DNA from 4 places in the Halomonas sp. CnH100-B genome. Region 4 is predicted to be linked to each of the others. Evidence: predicted binding sites of a transcription regulator. Region 4 holds the regulator's gene; each other region holds the start of a gene.
The links. The regulator FliA, encoded in region 4, starts transcription of late flagellar genes. The targets are predictions, from matches to a motif close to CTAAAGTTNNNNNNNNNNCNGCCGATA.

Region 1 (5,689 bases), on a different contig from region 4:
ACACTTCGCCAAGCATTGAGCAGTCGTACCAGTGGCGATAGTTTCAACATGCTGTCTGACATTGGTATCTCGTTGCAGTTGGATGGAACGTTGGCGGTCGACGACGAACAACTCGATGGCATTATCGCTAACCAACCCGATCAATTAGCGAATTTCTTTGCAGGAGCATCAAGCGAGGGTGGCATGGCAGGACAAATTTCATCAGCGATTGAGCAGCTTGTAGGAACCAATGGTCGGTTGGAAAGCGCCGTGAGCAGCTCAGAGAGTCGTGTGGCATCGTTAAATGATCGCTTTGCTACCACAGAGAGCCGAATCGACCAGACTGTGGAGCGCTACCGCGCGCAGTTCGCTGCTATGGACAGCATGGTAGGCCAGATGAACCAGACTAGCGCTTACCTGTCTCAGCAACTCGCGACGTTAGGACAAACAGGTCAAGGCTAACTTTGGCTCGTTCGCTTTTTCTGGCCTAGAGATCTCTCTAGGCCTTTTTGTCTCTTCACTGCCATCATTCCGCTAAAGTTTCTCTCCCTGCTGCCGATAATAGATTCAGTCATACTATTTTCATTTAAAAGGAGCTGAGCCTCATGGCGACGATTACCTCTCTTGGCGTTGGTTCAGGTTTGGATTTGAATGGCCTGTTGACTCAGTTGCAAGCCTCTGAACGGCAAAAGCTAACGCCACTGACCCAGCAGCAGAATACGCAACAGACCAAGATTTCGGCGTACGGGCGTTTGCAGTCGGCTATGGATCGCCTGCAAGAATCGATTACCGCGTTGAACGATACGTCTACCTTCCGTCAGCAGACCAGTACGGTGACAGGTGAAGGTGTTAGCGCCAACGCGGGTGAAACCGCCAATGCAGGTCGTTACGATATCAACGTGATTCAACTTGCCAAAGGTGGAAGCGTCGCCTCCAATAGCGTAGCAATGGATCAGGTGTTGACGACGGCCGCTACCACGTTAACCATCGATTTTGGTGCCACTTATACGAACGGAAGCTTTGATGCGGGGGCTGCGCCTCTCAGCAGCTACTCCCTAGACATTGCCGCCGATAGCACCCTTGAGGACGTGCGCGACCAAATCAATGCCGACGCTGAGTCTGGTGTCACGGCTTCTATCGTTAACGACGGGACTGGTTATCGACTGGCGCTGAGCTCCAAAGAAACAGGCAAAGAGGCTTCGGTAGTCGGTTTTTCAGGGCTGGATCAGCTCACCATGGACAGTGCTACGCTGCGCCCTGGTCAAGATGCTGAACTCGAAGTGAATGGGATTGCCATCACTGGGACGACCAACCGTATCGAAGGAGCTATCCAAGGGGTAACACTGGATATCTCTGCCGTGTCAGAGAGCCCAGTATCTTTGGTGATAGAGCGTGACGAAGCGTCGTTGAAGGAAACGATCGAAGAGTTCGTCAGCACCTATAACGAAGTGCGCTCCACCATCGACCGGATGACGGCTTTCAATGGTGAGGGCGAAACTGCTGGGGAGCTGCTAGGCGACCGCACAGTGCGCACCATAGAGAACCGAATTCGTCGCGATATTACTGATAGCTTAGGTAACGGTGACCTGAATCGCCTTGCGCAAATTGGCATCGATATCGATGAGCGTGGTCGTCTCCAAATCGATGAAACAACGCTTGATGAAGCCATTGCCACCAACGTAGAAGGGCTAACGTCCTTCTTTGCAGGGGAGACCGAAGAAGGCGGCTTTGCTGGACGTTTGAATACCACACTTGAATCGATCACGGCTGACGACGGTATCATCCAAGTATCCGTTGATAGTGCCGAGAGGCGTATCGAGAACCTCGACGAGCGAATTGCGCGCACTGAACTTAGCATCGAGCGCAATATTGAGCGCTATCGCAGTCAATTTGCACAGTTGGATGGCATGATCGCACAGATGAACTCGACGGGGGCATATCTGGCTCAGCAGTTCAGTATGTTGAGTGCCATGCAGAGTAATAACTAACTTCGTTACATTGTTTTACAAAAAAAAGGCATATTTCTCTAAAGATTCTGACTGAGCCGCCGTTAATTAAAATAACGGCGGTTGACCGCCGCAAAGCAGGCCACATGGCCAGTTAATCTTCAAGGAGCACTTCCATGTCTGTGATCAATACGAACATCACTGCCCTGATCGGTCAGAACAACCTGTCTAACTCCCAGGCAATGCTGGCCAAGGCGCAAGAGCGTCTGTCTTCTGGCCTGCGTATCAACAGCGCTGCTGACGACGCTGCTGGTCAAGCCATCGCTAACCGCATGAGCGCTCAAATCACGGGCATGCAGCAAGCTCAGCGTAACACCAATGACGGTATTTCTCTGGCACAGACCCAAGAAGGCGGTCTGAACCAGATCAGCGACAACCTTCAGCGTATTCGTGAGCTGGCAGTTCAGGCCGCAAACGATACCAACACTGCAGAAGACCGCTCTTCTATCCAGCTAGAAATTGACGAGCGTATTTCTGAAATTACTCGTGTTGCCAACGCGACTACATTTAACGGTACTAACTTGCTGAACGCAGACGGTACTTTGAACATTCAAGTGGGTGCCAATACCACCGCTGATGTTGATAACCTTTCTATTAGTACCGTGGACGCTACAGCAAGTACTCTGGGAATTGATGCTCTCAGCGTTGCTGATTTCGATTCTGCACAGTCGGCAATCGATGCTGTTGATAGTGCTCTGCAAACTATCGATGACAACCGCGCTACACTGGGTGCGACCATCAACCGTTTCGAATCAGTACTTGAGAACCTCACCACTGACGTTACTAACCTGTCAGAAGCACGTTCGCGCATCCAAGACGCTGATTACGCCGAAGAGGTATCTAACCTGACGCGTGCACAGATTCTGCAACAGGCAGGTACTTCTATGCTGGCTCAGGCGAACCAGACGCCGCAGTCTGTACTGTCTCTGCTGGGCTAATTGCTACGCAGTTAAAGCAAGAAATAGCAGCGAAGGCTGGCCATTGGCCAGCCTTTTTTGTATGTCAGATCGCGTTACAATGACATCTCACTTCATGTCTGCAGGGTTAGGAAAGAATGTCTCGGAAAAAGTCGAAACGTACAAATAAACCAGCTAACTCTAGTGCGCTGAAACCAGCTATGCATCACTACCTGAAAGAGTTTCAGGAGCATTTCGACAACCGACGTTATGCCCAAGCACTTGCTATAGCAAATCGCTTGATAGACACTTTTCCTAAGTCTCCAGAAGTATGGGAGTTAAAAGCGAATGCGTTGGGTAACCTTAATCGAATGCGGGAAGCGTCTGATGCTATGGCGACTTCATGCTCTTTACTGCCTCATCAAAATACAAAAGCATCAATAAAGTATGCACAGTATCTTTTGCTTGCTGGTTTTGCTGAAGAAGCATTGAAAGTACTACTGCCATTGCACAAATATGAGCCTCGTAACGTCAAGGTGTGGACATGGACAAGTCGTGCTTACCATGTTTTGGGGCGTATTGAGCATGCACTAGATGCCAATGATAAAGCATGCGATATAAGCCCCAATGACCCTGAGGCACTTTTGTGGCGAAGCCGAATCATGGATCAAGCCAAAAGACCTACGGAGGCCCGCAAAGCAGCTGTCAAGCTAAAAAGAATTGCACCTGCCCGTTTAGGTGTTAGCAACCATATTGCTAGTCTAGACCTTCGTGAAGGGCTTTATGAGAGTGCTGAGCAGCATTTCAATGATGAGCTAAGGCTCCAGGATAATTCAAGTGTGGCTACTAATCTGTTGGTGGCCAAACATTATAACCCCACATATACAGTAGATGATATTTATAAAGCTGCTCGTGAGTGGCAGAACAAGTATGTAAATAGTGATCTGGTGAACAGGGCGAGTACAAAAAAATATTCGAATAAGCGGGTGCGCATAGGACTATTGTCGGGCAGCTTTAGAATTCACCCTGTTGGACAAATGATCTTGCCAGCACTGCAGAATTTGGATAATAGAGAATTAGAGCTCTTTGCATATAGTACCAATCAAACAACTGACAACTTAACTCAGAGAATTAAGAAGTGCGTCAATAAATGGATTGATGTGGCTGGTTTAAACGAAGATGAACTTGATAACCAAATACGTCAAGATAGAATTGATATTCTGATCGATTTAAATGGTGGTGGTGAGGGGTCTCGCTACCAAGTGATTTCAAGAGAACCAGCGCCATTGATCGTCAAATGGGTGGGGATGTTGATCAATACTACAGGGCTTGACTGTTTCGATTATCTTCTAAGTGACGGTATCGAGACACCTTTTAATGTAGATAAGTTATATACTGAAAAGCTGATTCGCCTGCCAGACGATTACGTTTGTTACCATATTCCTGATTATATCCCCGATGTTAATGGGCTTCCTGCATTAAAGAATGGCTATATAACATTTGGTTGCTTGAACAACCCTGCTAAGTTATCTCCGCCACTAATCAAAGAGTGGGCTGACTTACTCAAAGAAATTCCTAATAGCAAGCTGTTATTACGTGGCATACAGTTTGAGGGGGAGGAGTTCTGTAAACGTATGGAGTCTCGATTCTTTGAGCATGGAATAGATCGGGATCGTTTGATATTACAGGGGCCCGCAAGACATCAAGAGTTTTTAACTACTTATCAAAGTATTGATATTGCATTAGATACATGGCCATACTCCGGTGGTTTGACTACGTGTGAAGCCCTTGCAATGGGGGTGCCTGTAGTGACATGCGTAGGACCTACTTTTGCAGGGCGCCATAGCGCAACGCATTTGGCAAATGCGGGGCTGCCCGAACTTGTAACTGATAATTGGGAAGACTTCCGCAAGCGGGCTAAAGAACTTGCAAGTGACTTGCCCAATTTAGCAGTGATACGTGCTGCGCTACGTACGATTTTAAAAGAATCGCCTGTATGTGATGGTGCTCGTTTTGCTAAAAATTTTACGAAAGCGATGCGTGGTATATGGCAGCGTCACTGTGAAGGGAAGACTCCAGAAGCGTTGACCTTTAATAAAGAGGGAGATGCTTGGTTTGCTGATGATGCAAAGCCTGTTGAGTTAGTAGAGGTTAGGCAGGAATCACACGAGGTGCTCTTTGATTGGAAGCTTGATGAACCAATTACCGTTGTCGATAATGGTGCTCTATTTACTAGGGACAAAAATTTTTCAAAATGGATGAAGACAGGCAACTTTGCCGTTATTTCATTTGATCCAGGTAGTCTGCTTACGCAACAGTCAGTGGAGCTCAAACAACTGGGCGAATGGCACCATTATCCGCATGCCACATTAGGAGATGGACAAGATGCCACGCTTTATGCAACCTTAGAGCCAGAGTTGACAGGAACACTAAAACCTTTAGAGGCGCGTCAAACGCAAGACCAAGAAGATCCTCTTCGAGTGTTGTCCACGCTGCCTATCAGCACAGTGCCACTTAATGCTGTTGATGGTTTGCCGGGCGTCGATTTGATGGTGCTAGATCACCTCAATGACACTTTAGCAATTTTGAACAACAGTGAGAAATATTTAAAAAACACACTAGCAATCAAAGTCAAGGCTTCTGTTAACCCTTCTCATGAGGGTCAATCGAGCGTTGCTCAAATTTTGGACTGGGCTGCATCGAATGGCTTTGTATGTTACAACATGACAGAATTTGTTTATTCGCCACATCCTGCTATGAGGCACTCAGTTTCTCAGATTGAGGAGCAGCTTGAGAGTGTTTCGTTAG
Region 2 (5,689 bases), on a different contig from region 4:
TGCCCTAGTTGAATACGTTGATTGATCAAATAGGCATGGGGCGTTAAGCCGTAATGCTGCTTGAACGCTCGAATCAAGTGCCCCGCGCTGTATCCCGTTTGCTGGGATAACGCCTCCAGCGAAATAGCGTGGGCACAATGCGTGCGCAAATACTCGGCCACTCGGGCCAGCAGCTCAGGCGTCGGCGATGGTGCCAGGGGTGGCTCCTTCGCCAGCTCGGTCATCAACGTGGTCAGATACGCGGTGAGCACCTGCCGCTTCTGATCGATCGCGACACGTTCATCCAACAAACAGTCGGCCATTTCACAAAACGGGTGGTAGAGACTCGGCTGGCGGATGACCGCCGTCGCGATGTCTTGCCAGTGTGGGGAGGGCAACAAGCCAAGCCGATAACGCAGCGCGCTCATCCAGCGGGTATCCACGTAGAGCATTCGATACGCCCAAGGTTGGTTGGCCACGGGATTACAGGCATGCACCCAGTGTGGGTTCATCATGACTACGTCACCGGCGCTGATCGGATGCGATGCATCGCGATACATAAAGGTACTGACACCGGCGGTCACCGCCCCCACGGACCAGTGCGCATGACTGTGCGGGGCGTAGCACACCTGTCGCGCATCCTTTATCTCGCGCAGCTCGACATGGGGCATACGCGCATCGCGCCAGAAAATAGGCCGTGCATCCTTCATCGAATTATTGAGTTCCCTAGTCGGCTCAAGATAGTAGGCGCAAGACAAGCGCCATCGCCTTTGGCGCTGGTGGGAGTGAACATACCCTGCGAGCGGCCGCATAGTCTACGCTGGACAATACCCCGTCACACGCACAGTATGGGCCGCCGGAAGGATCGGCAGCGCCATTCACGTCAGGAGGACACCATGGCCAATCATACCCCGACACATCGGGACGCGGTGAAACTGTTCGCCCGCATGGGCTACGCTTCGCGGGGCGTGGTTTATTTACTGGTGGGCGGGCTGGCCGCGCTGGCCGCGCTAGGCCAAGGCGGCCAAACCGAAGGCAGTCGCGGCGCCCTTGAAAGCGTATTGACCGCCCCCTTCGGCAAAATAATGCTCGGCATCATTGCCCTTGGATTAGTCGGCTATGCCGTGTGGCGCACCTTACAAGCACTTCAAGACACCGACCGCCATGGCAATGGCCCCAAAGGCCTCGCGATTCGCGGCGGGTTGCTGGTCAGTGCCGTCACTCACACGCTCCTGGCATATTTTGCGGCCAAGTTGATCGTTCGTTTGGGCGCGTCCGGTGGCTCTGGCAGCGGCTCTCAGGATGCCGTTAGCTGGCTGATGCAGCAGCCGCTGGGGCGCTGGTTGGTCGCGGCCGTGGGGGCTGCTCTGATTGGGGCGGGGGTTGCCCATGCCATCAAAGGTTGGAAGGCCAAATTCGATCGCCACTTCTCCATGCCCGCCCATGTACAGCGCTGGGCTTACCCCGTCTGTCGTTTTGGATTGGCGGTGCGTGGCTTGGTCTTTGCGATCGTGGGCAGCCTGTTTATCATAGCGGCCTATCAGTTCAACCCTAGCCAAGCAGGCGGCACGGCGGAAGCATTGAGCACGCTGAGACACCAAGCCTTCGGCCAGTGGCTGCTTGCGTTCGTCGCCATTGGATTATTCGCATTTGGTGTGTACAGCCTACTCACCGCCTTCTACCGCCGCATCAACCCTTCCCTATAGCGACGTCGATCCATGGCCTTCACCTCCACGCGAACCAAACAGTGGTTCGAGCGTATCAACGGCTCGAAAAACATGCTGTGGCTACTCGCCACGCTCTCCTTTCTGGAAACCATCATCCTACCGATTCCCATCGAGCTTGTGCTGATCCCGCTCATGGCGGTAAACCGACAGCGTATTTGGGCGATTGCCACCGCCACCACGCTGGGCTGTTTGGTGGCCTCCATCGTGGGCTATGGCGTGGGCATGGTGCTGTATCAGTCGGTGGGCACCTGGTTCATCGACTTCATGGGAATGGAGCAAAGCTATCAGGCGTTTCAAAGCTTCTTCGACCAGTACGGCTTCGCCGCCATTTTAGCGATTGGCATTTTGCCCATTCCGTTTCAGGTGGCGATGATCACCGCTGGGCTTTCCGGCTACCCGATCGTGCTGTTCGCCTTGGCCGCCCTGATTGCCCGCGGGCTGCGCTACTATGGCCTAGCGTGGCTGGTGCACCGCTTTGGTCACCGGGTGGAAAGCATGTGGAAACGCCACGCGCTGACAACTAGCTTGGTACTGGGTAGCGTGGTGCTGCTGTTAGTGCTGGGGATGCAGGCGCTGGCGGGATTGATCGTGTAGAAAAAACACCATAGCCGCCAACGTTGGCGGCTATTGATGGGCGCTCAAAGCACGTTACTGCACGTAATACCCACTCACCCGCCACGTGCCCTCTTCCAGATGTGGCGTAACGACTTCAACCACGCGCTGGTTGTTCGTGAACTGGGTTTGAAAAGCGAACTCTTTGTAGTCGTTGCGGGGGGCACCCGGCATCGAGGTGTACTGCGACATGCGGATGCGCCGCCTAGACTCCACGCTGCCTAGCTCGCTACGCGCCAGCGTTACTACCCGTTGCAGCATGGTAGGCGACAGCGGGGTTTTCAGCAGCGGCGACGACTTCTCCCACGCCTGTTCGTACTCACCTTGATCGATCGCTTCCAACCACGCCAGCGCGGCCGCTTCCGCCGCCTCGACGCTGGACGCCTGCGCATGAGTAGTCAATGCCAGCAGCAGAGCGGAGAGAAATAGAGCAAGGGGTTTTGGCATAGCAGCCTCTTATGGCAATCCAACAATTCGTGCGACTTAAGTAGTTATCGGAGCATCGCACCATTTCTTTAATCACATTACCCCTAAAGCGATAACCAAACTGTGAAAGAGTGCAAAATCACTCACTCAGCCGCAGCGTCATAAAACAGCTATTCGGATCTTGCTGATAATCGCCAAACGGCCCGCAGTACTCGAACCCGAACTTGGCGTATAACCGCCGGGCTGGCTCAAAAAAGGCCATCGACCCCGTTTCCAAGCTCAGCGTGTGATACCCCCGGGAGCGCGCTTGCTCCAATAAATGCGCCAAAAGCTGAGCGGCGACGCCCTGCTGGCGGGAGGCTGGCGCGGTGCGCATGGATTTCAGCTCCGCTTGGCCGTTGCCTAGCGACTTCAGCGCCGCACAACCTAACAGCACGCCGTCCCGGCGAGCGCAGTAGAAGGTAATCTCTGGCGCTTTGAGCGCCGTCACATCAAGGGCATGAATACTTTCAGGTGGCGAGGTGGCGTGCATATCGGCCATATGCTCTTCAAGCAGCGTTATTACGTCTTGCTCTTCCAATGTCTCAACGCGTATTTGCATACATGGCTCCCCTGCCTTCGCTTCTCAAACCCCAATCGCTCGTTTACTATTCGCCACCCAATGTATTTCAGCCCTCACCATTAGGCCACTATGTCCGTCAACGCACTCTACACCGACCTTTCTGGCTACTACGATTTGATGTGCGTCGACATCGACTACCAGGCCCAGAGCAACGCCATTCGTCGCCTGCATCAGATTTTTGGCAACGAAGGCAAACGCCATCTGGATGTCGCCTGCGGCACCGGCCCCCACGTACGTCATTTTCTGGATGCTGGCTTCACCAGCAGCGGCTTGGACATCAACCAGCCGATGCTGGATATCGCCGCCCAACGCTGCCCAGAGGCAAGCTTTTCACTACAAGACATGAGCCGCTTCGAGGTCGACGAACCGCTGGATCTCATCACCTGCTTTCTTTACTCCATCCACTACAACGATGGCCTCGAGAAGCTCGGCGACTGCATCGCCAGCGCTCACCGCGCCTTGAACGAGGGCGGCGTGTTCTGCTTCAACGTGGTGGATAAACAGCGGATCGATAACGAGCTGTTCGTAAAGCACACGGCCCAGCAGGCGGAGGAGTCTTTCACTTTCCGCTCGGGATGGCACTACAGCGGCCAAGGGGAGCGGCAGTCGCTGCGACTGAGCATCGAAAAGACCACGGCGGAGACAACGCAGGTGTGGCACGACGAGCACCCCATGGTGGCCGTCAGTTTTAGCGAACTCATCGCCCTGTTGGAGCCTACCTTCGAGGTGCACGTGTTCGAGCACGATTACCAAACCATCACGCCCTGGGATAACGTCTCGGGCAATGCGATCTTCGTGTGTGTGAAACGCGAGCGCCTCGCTTAACCGTTATCGTTGGGGCGAAGCTGCCGCTGTACGCCCATCAAGAAATTACGCAGCATTTGGTCTTTGCACTCGCGGTAATTCTTGTGACTCGGCTTGCGGAAAAACGCACTGAGTTCGTGAGGGCTGAGCGGCAGGCCCACCTGATCGAACACTTCTAAAATATCCTCTGCCTTCATGTTCAGCGCGATGCGCAGTTTCTGGAACACCATATTGTTGTTCAACTGCGCTTCCGGGGCAGGCTGCGGGCCTTCGCGCTTGCCGCGCTTAAAGCTGATGAAACCGTTCAAAAACGACGCCAGCTCTTTGTTCTTCATGGTCACGAAGGCGTCGTCTTCGTCTTTTTTCAGCCACGCCGTCACCTGCTCCTGGGTCACGCTCACATCCGCCAGGGCGAAGATCTTGACGATGGTGTTGTCTTTCAAATCGAAGGTGTAGCGAATACGGCGAAAAATATCGTTATTGGTCAAAATGGGGTCCTAGGCGTGGGTTAGCGTGGCCAGCAGTTCATCGATTTCTGCTTTCAGCTCGTTATCTTCGATCGTTTGGGCGCTGGCCTGGGCCTGCTGCAAGCGTTCAATGGCCGCCTGGGTATCGCCCAGCTCCACGTGCAGTGCCGCCATGGAAACCCCAATCGAAGCAATGTGGTCATTCGACTGCTTCGCCACCGCTTTATCCAGCGCTTTTTGGTAGATCGGCAGCGCGTCCTCTAGTTCTTCGGTGAAGTCGGCCAGGGTTTCCCACTGCTCCGGGTGGTCTTTCTCGGTATTCTCGTGCTCGGTGCAGATCGCCTGCAGCTCGGCATACAGCGCTTCAAAAGTGGCTCGGTCATCTTTGGCAGCGGCCTTCATCAGCTTTTCGGCGAGTTCGTACACCGCCTTGTAAATTTTGGTGTTAATCATGGACCACTACCCTGTTCATTCGGAATGGAGACAAAACGCCCTACATGCGCGTGCGTTTAGCGTCATGGCAGGATTATACCTTGTGGGGATGGGCACACGGGGAAAGGTTGGATGGAAATAAACGCGTATTCGAGCGTCGGACAGCTGATTTTACGCTATGCTGCACCACTTTTTATTTTCGACACCCCTTACGACACTCTGTCAGAGCTTCCCATGCCCTTTGCAAAACTAGGCTTATCAAGCCCTCTCGTTCAGGCGATTACCGAACTCGGTTACAAAACGCCAACGCCCATCCAAGAACAAGCAATTCCTGCCATTCTGTCGGGCAAAGACTTAATCGCCACCGCACAAACCGGCACGGGCAAAACCGCGGCCTTTGTGCTGCCGCTGCTGGAACAGTTCAGCAAAGCCGCAGAGCCGCTGCGCGGTAAACGCATTCGTGCGCTGATCCTTGTGCCCACCCGCGAGCTGGCGGTTCAGGTGGAAGCCAGCGTGGCGCAATACGCCAAGCATACCCCGCTCACCTCAATGGCCGCGTATGGCGGTGTAGATACCGCTCCGCAAAAAGAGCGCTTGATCGAAGGGGTGGATATTCTGGT
Region 3 (5,689 bases), on a different contig from region 4:
CGTCATAGACGATATACACGCCCTGAATACCAGGACCTTCAGGGTTTTCCGCCAGGAATTCGACCAGCGCGTTCAGGTCGCCAAAGCCCATCTCATATGCCCCGGAGGCGACCCGGTTCACCGCCCCCGCCGAGCCGCTGCCGGAATCAATCTGCACGTCCAAGCCCTCTTCAGCGAAGTAGCCTTTTTCAGCCGCCATCAAGAAGGGGGCGGCGGGGCCTTCGAAACGCCAGTCGAGCTGGAAACGGATGGGCGTCATGTCTGCCAGTGCGCTCATCGGCAGTAGCGACAGTGCCGCGCCGCCGAGCACGCTAGAGAGAAAAGTGGGTGTGGCAAAGCCGGGGCGTTGTGTCATAGCGTAAGGCACCTTGTATACAATGATTGCCCTGGCCGTTGCAGCAATGTTGCCATTTTTTGTTTTTTACAATTTATTCATGACGTTATACGCCTTCCATTAGCAGATAACACGCATCAAACGTCCAACATGGTGCGATCCATCCGCAGTGTGCACCATTTTCAAACATTTCTCGCCAGAGCGTTAGACTTTGGTCTAATCCGACGGTATACTATGTTCAGTTTCCTGTCCTCGCGCCATTCATTGAATGGCGCTTTTTTTTGTTCTGAAAACGGGCCTGGACGACTAGCGTCTCGCTTAGCGCTCTTGCGCCGTTAAGTCGGCTCACGCTTTGGTTTGTTAAGCTAACGCGTTCCCCGCTCTTTCCTGCCAACTCCCATTCATAGGTGTTCGACATGAACCAACCTCCCCAACATGCCGAGGGGCCCTCGCGGTTTTCCCTCGGTGATCCTATTGTGCTGGTGCTCAGCATCGGCTTCATCGTGGCGTTCCTCGGGCTCTCGTTTTACGACATCGACCGGGTCGCCAGCTCTATCAGCGCAGGCTTTGCCTGGACGGCGCTGGTGCTGGGTAGCTATTTTCAGCTGCTGCTTCTACTGACGTTTTTCATTGCGATTGGCGTGGCGTTAACGCCGGCAGCGAAAGCCAAAATCGGCAATCTCGATGCACCAGAAATGAGCACCTTTAAGTGGCTCTCGATCATTCTGTGTACGCTGTTAGCCGGTGGCGGGGTGTTTTTTGCCGCGGGCGAGCCGGTGTACCACTTCGTGGTCACCCCACCCGCCTTTGATACCGAGGCGGGGACCGCTGAAGCGGTCTCCGGCGCGCTGGCGCAGTCGTTCATGCACTGGGGCTTTATGGCTTGGGCAGTGCTGGGATCGCTCACCGCCGTGGTACTGGCCCACGCCCACTACGTGAAAGGCCAACCGCTGCAGCCGCGCACGCTGCTCTACCCGATTTTTGGGGAACGCCTGATGCGTGGCCCGCTGGGCAGCTTAGTGGATGCCTGCTGTGTGATTGCCCTAGTGGCGGGCACGGTAGGTCCTATCGGCTTTTTGGCCACGCAGGTGAGTTTTGGCCTGCATGAGCTGTTTGGCCTGCCGGAAGGCTACACGGGCCAGCTCATCATCCTGGCCGTGTTAGGGGCCATCTATGTGCTCTCTTCCATGAGCGGGGTGCATAAAGGCATCCAACTGCTGAGCCGCTTCAACGTGCTGCTGGCCTTAGCCATTGGCGCCATCATTGTGGTGTTTGGCCCCACGCTGTTTTTGGTGAACACCTACGTTTCCAGCATGGGCGCGTATGTCAGCGAGTTTTTCACCATGGCCACCATGACCGCAGAAACCGCCCCAGCGTGGTGGATGCAGTGGTGGACGGTGTTCTTCTTCGCTTGGTTTATCGGCTATGCACCGCTGATGGCGATTTTCGTGGCGCGCATTTCACGGGGCCGCAGCATTCGTGAAATGATTCTGGCGGTGGCCGTACTCGCTCCGATTGCCACCACCGTGTGGTTTACGCTACTGGGCGGTTCCGGCATTTACTACCAGTTGACGGGTGTGATCGATCTGACCGAAGCGCTCAATAACTTCCAGTTCGACGTCGCGACCCTCACGGTGGCGCAAGCGCTGCCCGGTGGCACCTGGATGGCGCTGGCGATTCTGCTGCTCACCACGATTTTCGTGGCCACCACCGGCGACTCCATGAGCTACGCGATCGCCGTCGTCGGCGCAGGCCATGATGACCCCAGCCCTTACATGCGCGCTTTCTGGGGAATCGCCATGGCACTGATGGCAGCCGTGCTGTTGTACATGGGCGCAGGCCAAATTAGCGCGCTGCAGCAGTTCATCGTAATCACCGCGATCCCGGTGTCGCTGATTCTGCTGCCTTCACTATGGAACGGCCCACAGGCGGCCTACGCCATGGCGCGGGAACAGGGCATCATCGACTAACAGTGATGGGCGACGTCTAACTACAGCCCTTCCAGCAGCCTCAGAATCGTCTGCGGCTGCTGGTTCACCCGGGTCAGCATCGCGATACCCACCTGCTGAAGCAGCTGTGCGCGGATGAAGTTCGAGACTTCCTGTGCGTAGTCGGCGTCTTGAATACGCGACTGGGCAGCGGAGGTATTGATGATATTGGTGTTGAGCCCGTCGATGACGCTCTCGAAGCGGTTCTGTACCGCGCCTAAATAGCTGCGCTGGCGGTCCACCTGCTTCATGGCCTCATCCACGACATCCATCGGATTGGGCGTGGCCGAGCCGTCGTCCAGCACGCTGAAGGTATCCAACCCCAGTGCCTGACGCCCCATCGCCGAAAAGCGCACGCCAATCACATCCCCGGCGTTGGCTCCCACCTGAATGTTAAGGGTTTTATCGCTCTCGATCAGCCGAATGCCGTTAAAGTTGCTCTGCTCGGCAATGCGATCGATCTCTTCCAACCGTTGTTCGATTTCTAACTGGATAGACGCCCGATCCGCTGATGAATTGGTGCCGTTGAGCGCCTGCACGCTGAGTTCGCGGATGCGCTGCAGGCTATCGTTGATCAGGTCCAACGCGCCTTCGGCGGTTTGCACCATAGAAATGCCGTCGTTGGTATTGCGAATCGCCTGGTTCATCCCGCGAAGTTGTGCGCCCATGCGATTGGCAATCGCCTGACCTGCCGGGTCATCCTTGGCGCTATTAATACGCAGCCCCGACGACAGACGCTCCATGGAGGTCTGCATCGCCTGCTGGCTACTGCGTAGATGGTTCATCACCAGTAGCGACGTGATATTAGTCGCAAGGCTGATCACGGGAGTGACTTCGAAAATGAGCGCGACATGCGTGGTTAGCATCATTATCGACCGATAACCACGAAACGTGAGGCCTATACCTCAATAATATCGCGCATGCGCATACAGAGTTACGAAGCCGGGCCTGCGCTGAGCGAGCGCCCGCTGGCCGCCAGCACGTCATCGACTGGGCCACGCACGTAATCATGCTGGAAGTAGCCGTCGTCCACGACGTCGCCGTCCCAGGCCACGATATCCAAGTCCATGGTTCGCGGCCCGGATTTGATCGGCCCACGCACTCGCCCCAGGCGGTGCTCGACCGCTTTCAAATAGGCTTTGAAGGCATCACGCTCTAGCGTGGTGCGCACCACCAGCGCGGCATTGAGAAAATCGGGCTGCTGCTGAAAGCCGACCGGTGCCGTGCGGACGGCTTCGGAGCGAGCCACCAGTTCGCATTCACTGCTCAATATCTCTAGCGCCTGGGCGAAGTGGTGCTCTGGTTCAATATTGGACCCCACTGAAATCACGCACTCGTGGTACCGGGTGCTAGGTGTTGCATGTGACGACGTTGTTGGCATAGCGACATCCCAGATAAAAGCCGATGATGGAGTAACGAGACAAAGACGCTGACAAGATGCTTTCCAACAGCCGCGACGTTCACCGCGCCGTCATGGTTCGACGGGCTGATGTAAAGCGCTGATGCACAGCATCGAACCGCGCTTCCACAGAGTAGACCGTTGGCCATTTTGTTCAAGCTCTGTACAAGTTATTGACAAACGCTGCGCTCACGCAGAAAGTCTGGGGTATCAACGCGCGTCATTCACAACACAGCGAGGGATTCGTCATGCCGACACCTGCGGCACTTGTTACCGGCGGCGCCACACGCCTTGGCCGCCATTTTGCGGAAGCATTGGCCGACAAGGGCTTCGATATCGCCCTGCATGTCAACAGCTCCCGAGGGGAGGCCGAAGAAGTCGCCACGGTGATTCGTGGCAAAGGAAGGGAGTGCGAGATACTTCCCTGCAACTTTCTGAGCGACTCGCTGGAGACGCTGATTCAACAGGCGAAAACACGTTTCCCCTGCTTGAACGTGCTGCTAAATAGCGCCTCGGCCTACGAACCTGCCCCCATCGCACAGACCGAGCTGGCCATGCTGGAGACCCAGTTTCGGGTCAACATGTTCACCCCGCTGCTCCTCACACGCCATTTTGCCGATGCGGTAGAGCACGGTCAGGTGATCAACATCATCGACAACAAAGTGGCCTACCACCAGTACCCGTATGCGGCGTACCTGCTTTCCAAGAAAAGTCTGGCCGACATGACCCGAATGGCCGCGCTGGAGTTTGCGCCACGCCTGCGAATCAACGGTATTGCGCCGGGTGTGGTGTTGCCGGCCTCACAACGCACGAGCGACTACATTCAGTGGCGTATCGAGGGTATTCCTGTGGATCACCAGGGTGACCCGGCCCATCTTGTACAAGCTTTGCATTACTTGCTGGATAACGCGTTCGTCGCAGGGCAGATCCTCTTCGTGGATGGCGGCGAGTCGATCAACCTGGAAGGTCGTCACTCCGAGAACTACCCTGGCCAGCGCTGACCCAACGCAATGAGGCCGCCCGAAGGCGGCCTCATGCACGACACGATCTCAACGCTTAGGTTTCGTCGACATCGTCATGGTCCGGCTTATGGTGCTCCGGCTCATGCTGTAACGCGTCTTCGCTACGCTCTGACAACGGTGCCGTGTCGGTACGCTTCCGTTCGGCTTTCGCTTCCAGAATGCGCACGTTGGCAGGCGGTGTCTTGCCACCTTTGGTTTCACCAAAGTAGAGCGTGGTATGCGGGAACGGAATCTCGATGCCCGCCGCATCGAAGCGCAGCTTGACCAAGCGGTTGTAAGCACGGCCGACGGCCCACTGGTCGCCCGGCGTGGTTTTGATCACCACGCGGATGTTCACCGAGCTATCCGCCAGGGCCGTCACACCGGCCACGGTCAGGTCGGCCAACAGCTTGTTGCCATGCTCGTCGCTGGCCTTGAGATCTTCGAAGGCAAGCTGGAGCTGCTCGATGGCTTCGTCGATGCTCTCGTTATAGCCAATGCCGTATTCGCCCACATGGTTGCCGTACTCACGCATGTAGTTGGAGACGGTATCGACGCTGGAGAACGGTACGATATGGTACGTACCGGATAGGTCGCGAATCCCCACCGAACGAATGCTCAGACGCTCCGCCGTGCCGGTAATGCCACCCACGGTCACCACGTCGCCGGTATTCATGGCGTTCTCGACCTGAATGAACACCCCGGTGATCACATCCTGCACCAGCTTCTGCGCACCAAAACCAATCGCCAGACCCAGTACACCAGCACCGGCAATCAGCGGCCCGATGTTAATGCCGATTTCCGAGAGCACGATCATGCCGGTGATGGTCACCATGGCGATCGCCAGCGCATTACGGAACAGGCTCAGCAGCGTTTTGGCACGGGCAGAGGGTTCGCCATGCCCGGTTTCCGGGTTGAGCTTGTGCTCGATCAGGCTCGCCAGTCCCAGCCATACGCCCAGCGACAC
Region 4 (5,689 bases):
CATGAACGGTAACGGTGCCATGGAGCCGGGACTGGCGGATACGCTGATGAATCAGGCGCAGCAGGCGCTGGAGAAGCACGAAGGCAGTGGTGAAGCGCCGGTCCTGGTCGTTCAACACTCGCTGCGAGCGGTGCTGTCGCGCTTTTTGCGCCGCCGGATGCGCCACCTGGTGGTCATGTCCCAGGCCGAGATTCCCGACGACCGCACCCTGCGTGTGACCACCCTGGTGGGTGGCCGCTAAATTGGTAACAGGTGACATATGAGCGTGAGACGTTTTGTCGGAGCAAATAGTCGCGATGTAATGCGCCAAGTGCGCGAAGTACTGGGCGACGATGCGCTAATCGTCGCCAATCGCCGCACCGAAGGCGGCGTTGAAATTCTGGCCATGGCCGACGACGCTGTCGATCAGTTCGACCCGTCGCCGACGACCCCCGTAGAGCCCCCCCGTGAAGCACCGGCTCCCGCCTCAGCCCCCGCTTTCTCGCTGCCGACGCAGCCGGACCCGCTGGAAGCGATGAGCGAGCGCCTGCTGCGGGAAATGCAGGATATGCGTGAGCTGCTCTCCCGCCGTCAGCCGGTCGCCGACCCCTCGCGCGGCGCACAAACGACCTACGAGCACCTGCAAGAGCTGCTGGCGCGGGTAGGCTTTAGCGCCGAGCTGAGCCATGAGGTGCTCGAAGCGCTGCCCGACGAGCTGATGACACGGGAAGGCAGCCAGGACGCTGCCACCGCCTGGCTGCGCGAGCAGCTCATGGCGCGCCTGAAGGTGCTCACGCACGAAGAGCGCTTTTTCGATCAAACCGGTATCGTGGCACTGGTAGGGCCTACCGGTGTCGGTAAAACCACCACCACGGCCAAACTGGCGGCGCGCTTCGTGATGCGCCACGGCACCCGACCCGTGGCCCTGGTGACCACCGACAGTTTCCGGATCGGTGCCCACGAGCAACTGCGTATCTACGCCCGGCTGCTGGATACGCCCATGTATGCCCTCGACGTCGAGCAGCCCATCGACGAGCTGGTAGGGCGGCTGCAAGGCAAACAGTGGGTGATCATCGACACCGTCGGCATGAGCCAGCGGGATCAGCGGGTCATCGAGCAAATTGCGCATTTACAGGGCGGACAGTCGACCGTCAGGCTGGTGCTGCTGCTCAATGCTGCCAGTCAGCCGGAGACCCTCGAAGAAGTGGTGCTGCGCTATCGTCAGGCGGCACGTGCCGCTGGAGCCGAACTCGACGACTGCATCATCACCAAGCAAGACGAAGCCGGGCGGCTGGCACCCGTGCTGGATATCGTGATGCGCCACGGTATGCGCGTGCTGTTTGGCTCATACGGCCAGCAGGTGCCCGAGGACATGGCCGTGGCAACGCCCTCTGGGTTGATCGATCAAGCGCTATCTGCCCGTGCTTCCAACGTTTCGGCGAACCGGTCCGCGCCGGTGAGCTTGCCGCGCTGGTCCCGGGACGTGCTGGGCCAAGGACGCAGGCTGTCGTCGGTCCTGACGCGGTTGCGTCAGCGGGTCGTCGATTTTCATCGGTTAGAGGCCGCCTGGGACATCGCGGCGTTGCCCAGCGTAGTGCAAGACCAGCGCCTGGAGGCGCTGCTGACCGGCGCGCAGGCCACCCATGACGCGATGGGCATCGTGTGGTCGCCAAGACGCAACGAGCGTGGCTGCGACTGGTCGATGCCGGACGTGGCGCTGAACGAACAGGGCGCTTGGCTGGCGCTAACGCGTTTACAGCACCGCCAACCGGCGGGATGGCAGCCACGCTTGGCGCACTGCCCGACAGACATTGCCGTCCACTTGCTGCCCGCTCTACCGGAGCCAGACACGCTGGCATGGCTCGCCGACCAACACTTGACCTGGGTCAGCGCCGTGTCCGCGAGTCAACGCGTACACTGTCAGGGCGAGCGCTACACCCTGCGCACGCTGTTTCAAGAGAGTACGCTCACTCACGCCGTGAACATTCGGTTTCGCGGGCAAGGCATGCAGCTGCTGACCGCCTACGTGGAGGCGACAGATGCCGCTGGCAACGCCGTGCTGGCCTGGGTCGGCGAGGTTCGCGATCCAGAGAGCAGCAAGCGCGTGGTGCGCCGCTACTGGCTGACGCCTGCCCGACTGGGAAGCGATGTGCTATCGCTGCTGGTCACCCAGTTACAGAGTGACGGGTTGTCGGCGCTCACCAAGCGGGCTTGGCAGCAGTTGAAAGAAGCGGATGGCGGCGAAGTGAGCAGTGAGCTGCGGCTACTCATGGCCAGCGGTGCCGCCGCAGTGGCGGGCCATTTGGACCTGGCCGATGACGAAGCGGCCCAAGCCTTACGGGCCGATCTGCTGCGTCTGCTAGGTACCCAGCGAAAACGCCGCGACACCGCGCTGCTGGACGCCTTGGTGCACGTATTGATGGCCCGCGATGCCATTCGTCAGCTAGGCAGTGTCAGTCGTGAGGGCTTGGTATGAGCGGTCAAGATCAAGCGGCGGGCCTGCGTAAATGGGCCGATCTGCAGCGCCAGCAGCGGGCCGCAGAGGACGAACCGCAAGATGCCCAGGACGCAACAGCGGCTCCTGCCGCGCCCGTCACTGCCGAAGAGGCCGCGGTGCATACCCAGGACGCCTTGGCACCCACGGTCGCCTCGGCCGCCGAGCCCGCGACGGTGACGCCACCGCGCCCTCAAAAACCGCTGGTCGTGGTAGGGCTCCCGAACACGGGGGCCGCGCAGGTGGATAAAGTGCGCGGCCGCTTGGGGCAGTGGTCTGCGTTGGGCCGCCAATGGGCAGGCGACCCCCAGGATTGGAAGATTCAGGTGGTCATGGCCGACACGCCGTCGCTGGCCACGCTGGCGAAGGCGCATGCCCGCTGGGCGCTATGGGTCAGCAGCGATGCCGATGCCTTCGCCAGTATGTATCGGGTGCTTCGCCAAGTGCGGGAGCACGGCGGCCCGCGACGTCTGCTAGCGCTCCACGAGCCGCACCTACCGCGCCAAGGGCTGCTGGAGAATTTGCGTGATGCCGCCGCGCACTACTTGGACATCGAGCTGCTACTGCTGGCGCGCTGAACGGCTGTCCGCCGAGGTGAAAATGATGCAGCATGGGGACCAACGTATGAGACCGATGGCCTTACCGGTGTGGAAAAACGTTGTACAGTCGTGCATTGGGCGGTTAGCGCTCGCCGCAATGCTGAGTGCTGCCCTGCTGTCGCTTGACGTACAGGCGGCGACCCCCGGCAGCTGGAGTCGCGACGTACCGGGCGTACTGGTGGCTATGAGTGACCGCACCAGCAACAGTCAGGCGATTGCGCCACCGGCAGGCATCCCGTTGGGGGCGGCGACCCTGTCCCGTGTTCAGTGGCGGTTCGAGGCGCCTCCCAGCCAGCCTATCAACGCGTGGCTGTGTCACCCAGAGCGCTGTGTAGCACTGTCGGGCATGCGTGGCAGCACCACCGCGCTGGAAGGTGCGCTGGCGAATGCGCCGCTGCACTTCCGATTTGCCCTGTCCCCCGGCCAGCGGCCGGTACGCGTGCAGGGTTTACAGGTGATAGTGAACTATCAGTAAAGGTCGTTTAGCCGCGAGGCACGAGGATGTATACAGCACAAGGCAGGATCAAACAGAGTGAGCTGTTAACCCAATACATGCCACTGGTGCGACGTCAGGCCTTAACGCTGCAGGTAAGGTTGCCCGCGAGTATTGAGCTAGATGATCTGATCCAGGCGGGCATGGTCGGGCTGTTGGAAGCGCTGGGACGCTTCGACGCTGCCCAGGGCGCAACGTTTGCAACGTTTGCCAGCCAGCGGATTCGCGGTGCCATGATGGATGAGCTGCGCACCCGCGATTGGCTGCCGCGCAGCGTGCGCCGTTCGGCGCGGGCGGTGGATGACGCAGTGCGTCGTCTAGAGCAGCGGTTGGGGCGTCCTCCTGAAGAGGGCGAAATTGCCCGCGAGCTGGAGATGCCGCTGAGCGAATACCAACAGCTGTTGAACGACACCAATAGCGGCCAACTGCTGCCGTTCGAAGAGCTGGTCGCCGATGGCGGCGAGCCCGCCGGGGACGATGCCCAGCACCGGCCGTTCGACCAGCTGCTCGACGAGCAGCAGCGGCAAACGCTGATCGAGGCCATCGAAGCACTGCCCGAGCGTGAAAAGCTCTTGATGGCGCTCTACTACCAAGAAGAGATGAATCTTAAAGAGGTCGGTGCCGTGCTGGGCGTCACCGAGTCGCGGGTGTCCCAGTTGCACAGCCAGGCGGTGAGCCGCCTGCGGGCGCGCCTGCACGAACACGATTAACCCTGGAACTCACTAACCCTAACCGGCGAGGAGCCGTTGATGAACCCATCTACGCTGATCGGTATCTTTGCCAGCATGTTGCTGCTGGTGAGCGTGCTGTTCTTTACCGCAGAGTCGCCCGAAAGTTTTATCAATTTGCCGGGTTTGGCCATCGTGATCACCGGTACGCTGGCGGCGACCTTCATCAGCTATCCGTTGAAGGAAGTATTGCGGGTGGTTCGCCTGGTGGGCTTGGTATTTCGCCGTGAAAATACGTACGTGCGCGACGACATCAACGAACTGGTCGCCATGTCGCGGCTATGGTTCAAAGGCGATGTGCGTGCCGTAGAGCGGGAGCTCGAGCACACCCGTAACCCGTTTCTGCGCACCGGCATCCAACTGGTGATCGCCAACACCAAAGAGGATGAGATTTTCGACATGTTGCGCTGGCGTATCGCCCGCTTGAAAGCCCGCGAACACGCCGAAGCGCAGATTTTTCGCACCATGGCGACCTACGCACCCGCCTTCGGGATGATTGGTACGCTGGTGGGGTTGGTCAACATGCTCGAAGTGATGGATGCGGGTGATCTGCAGGTCATCGGCCCGCGTATGGCGGTGGCGCTATTGACCACGTTCTACGGCATTTTGTTGGCCAATCTCGTGTTCAAGCCCATTGCGGTCAAACTAGAGCGGCGCACCGAAGAGCGTTTGATCACCATGAACATGGTGCTAGAAGGCATTTCTCTGATCACCAAGCGTCGCCTGCCATCGTTCATCGAAGAGACGCTCAACTCTTTCGTGGCGAACTACCATGATGAAATCCGTGACGCCAACGTCAAACCGCGTCCCGACGTAGGCTCCGCACTCAAAGGGTAATGCCATGCTCGACCGCGACTCACGGCATGCCCTGGAGCTGCCCGCTGCGGCGGGGGAGAGCGACGAAAGCTGGTTGACCAGCTATCTGGATGTCCTCACCCTGCTCATCACGCTGTTCGTTCTGCTGCTGGCCCTGACGCCGCCGGACGGTGGCGAAGGGGACGACAGCGATGCCATGCGTGCCGCCAACGCCGTGACATCGCTGCCGCTGGCCAGTCTCGCCACCGGTATCCACCCCCGTTATGATGGCTTGCAGCCTCAAATGGCAGGGCTGGATATACCCGGTGTGAGCGTCTCCCAGGGTCAAGAAGGGGTGACCCTGCGCATCGATGACAGCCTTTTGTTTCCCAGCGGGAACGATGTGCTAACGCCTCAAGGGCAAGATGTGTTAGAACGGCTCTCCTCCGTACTGGAGACCTTCGACGGTCAAATCTCCGTTGAAGGCCACACCGATAATGTGCCTATCTCGACGTCGCGGTTTCCTTCAAACTGGGAACTGTCGGTAGGGCGTGCCATTGCGGTCGTGCGCCAATTAGAACGGCAAGGCATTGCCATTTCA

Region 1: the regulator FliA is predicted to act here: its motif matches at 2,006-2,032, upstream of NH398_RS09845 (flagellin).
Region 2: the regulator FliA is predicted to act here: its motif matches at 2,811-2,837, upstream of NH398_RS13180 (DUF4019 domain-containing protein).
Region 3: the regulator FliA is predicted to act here: its motif matches at 3,192-3,218, upstream of NH398_RS10910 (flagellin).

The regions. Positions count from the first base shown of each region.
Region 1 is NZ_JAMXRX010000004.1:41,904-47,592, reverse strand. Features, by position in the region: gene fliD (flagellar filament capping protein FliD) at 1-441, shown strand, start outside; gene fliD (flagellar filament capping protein FliD) at 585-1,967, shown strand; gene NH398_RS09845 (flagellin) at 2,102-2,923, shown strand; gene NH398_RS09840 (TDP-N-acetylfucosamine:lipid II N-acetylfucosaminyltransferase) at 3,040-5,689, shown strand, end outside.
Region 2 is NZ_JAMXRX010000005.1:194,503-200,191, forward strand. Features, by position in the region: gene NH398_RS13165 (AraC family transcriptional regulator) at 1-689, opposite strand, end outside; gene NH398_RS13170 (DUF1206 domain-containing protein) at 876-1,685, shown strand; gene NH398_RS13175 (VTT domain-containing protein) at 1,698-2,300, shown strand; gene NH398_RS13180 (DUF4019 domain-containing protein) at 2,355-2,765, opposite strand; gene NH398_RS13185 (GNAT family N-acetyltransferase) at 2,884-3,345, opposite strand; gene NH398_RS13190 (class I SAM-dependent methyltransferase) at 3,436-4,191, shown strand; gene NH398_RS13195 (DUF1456 family protein) at 4,188-4,658, opposite strand; gene NH398_RS13200 (tetratricopeptide repeat protein) at 4,668-5,090, opposite strand; gene NH398_RS13205 (DEAD/DEAH box helicase) at 5,304-5,689, shown strand, end outside.
Region 3 is NZ_JAMXRX010000004.1:278,524-284,212, forward strand. Features, by position in the region: gene NH398_RS10900 (ABC transporter substrate-binding protein) at 1-355, opposite strand, end outside; gene NH398_RS10905 (BCCT family transporter) at 751-2,304, shown strand; gene NH398_RS10910 (flagellin) at 2,325-3,146, opposite strand; gene folK (2-amino-4-hydroxy-6-hydroxymethyldihydropteridine diphosphokinase) at 3,257-3,703, opposite strand; gene NH398_RS10920 (SDR family oxidoreductase) at 3,970-4,722, shown strand; gene ybiO (mechanosensitive channel protein) at 4,778-5,689, opposite strand, start outside.
Region 4 is NZ_JAMXRX010000008.1:47,203-52,891, forward strand. Features, by position in the region: gene flhA (flagellar biosynthesis protein FlhA) at 1-241, shown strand, start outside; gene flhF (flagellar biosynthesis protein FlhF) at 260-2,455, shown strand; gene NH398_RS16285 (hypothetical protein) at 2,452-3,051, shown strand; gene NH398_RS16290 (flagellar protein FlhE) at 3,098-3,547, shown strand; gene NH398_RS16295 (RNA polymerase sigma factor FliA) at 3,574-4,275, shown strand; gene NH398_RS16300 (MotA/TolQ/ExbB proton channel family protein) at 4,315-5,130, shown strand; gene NH398_RS16305 (OmpA family protein) at 5,135-5,689, shown strand, end outside.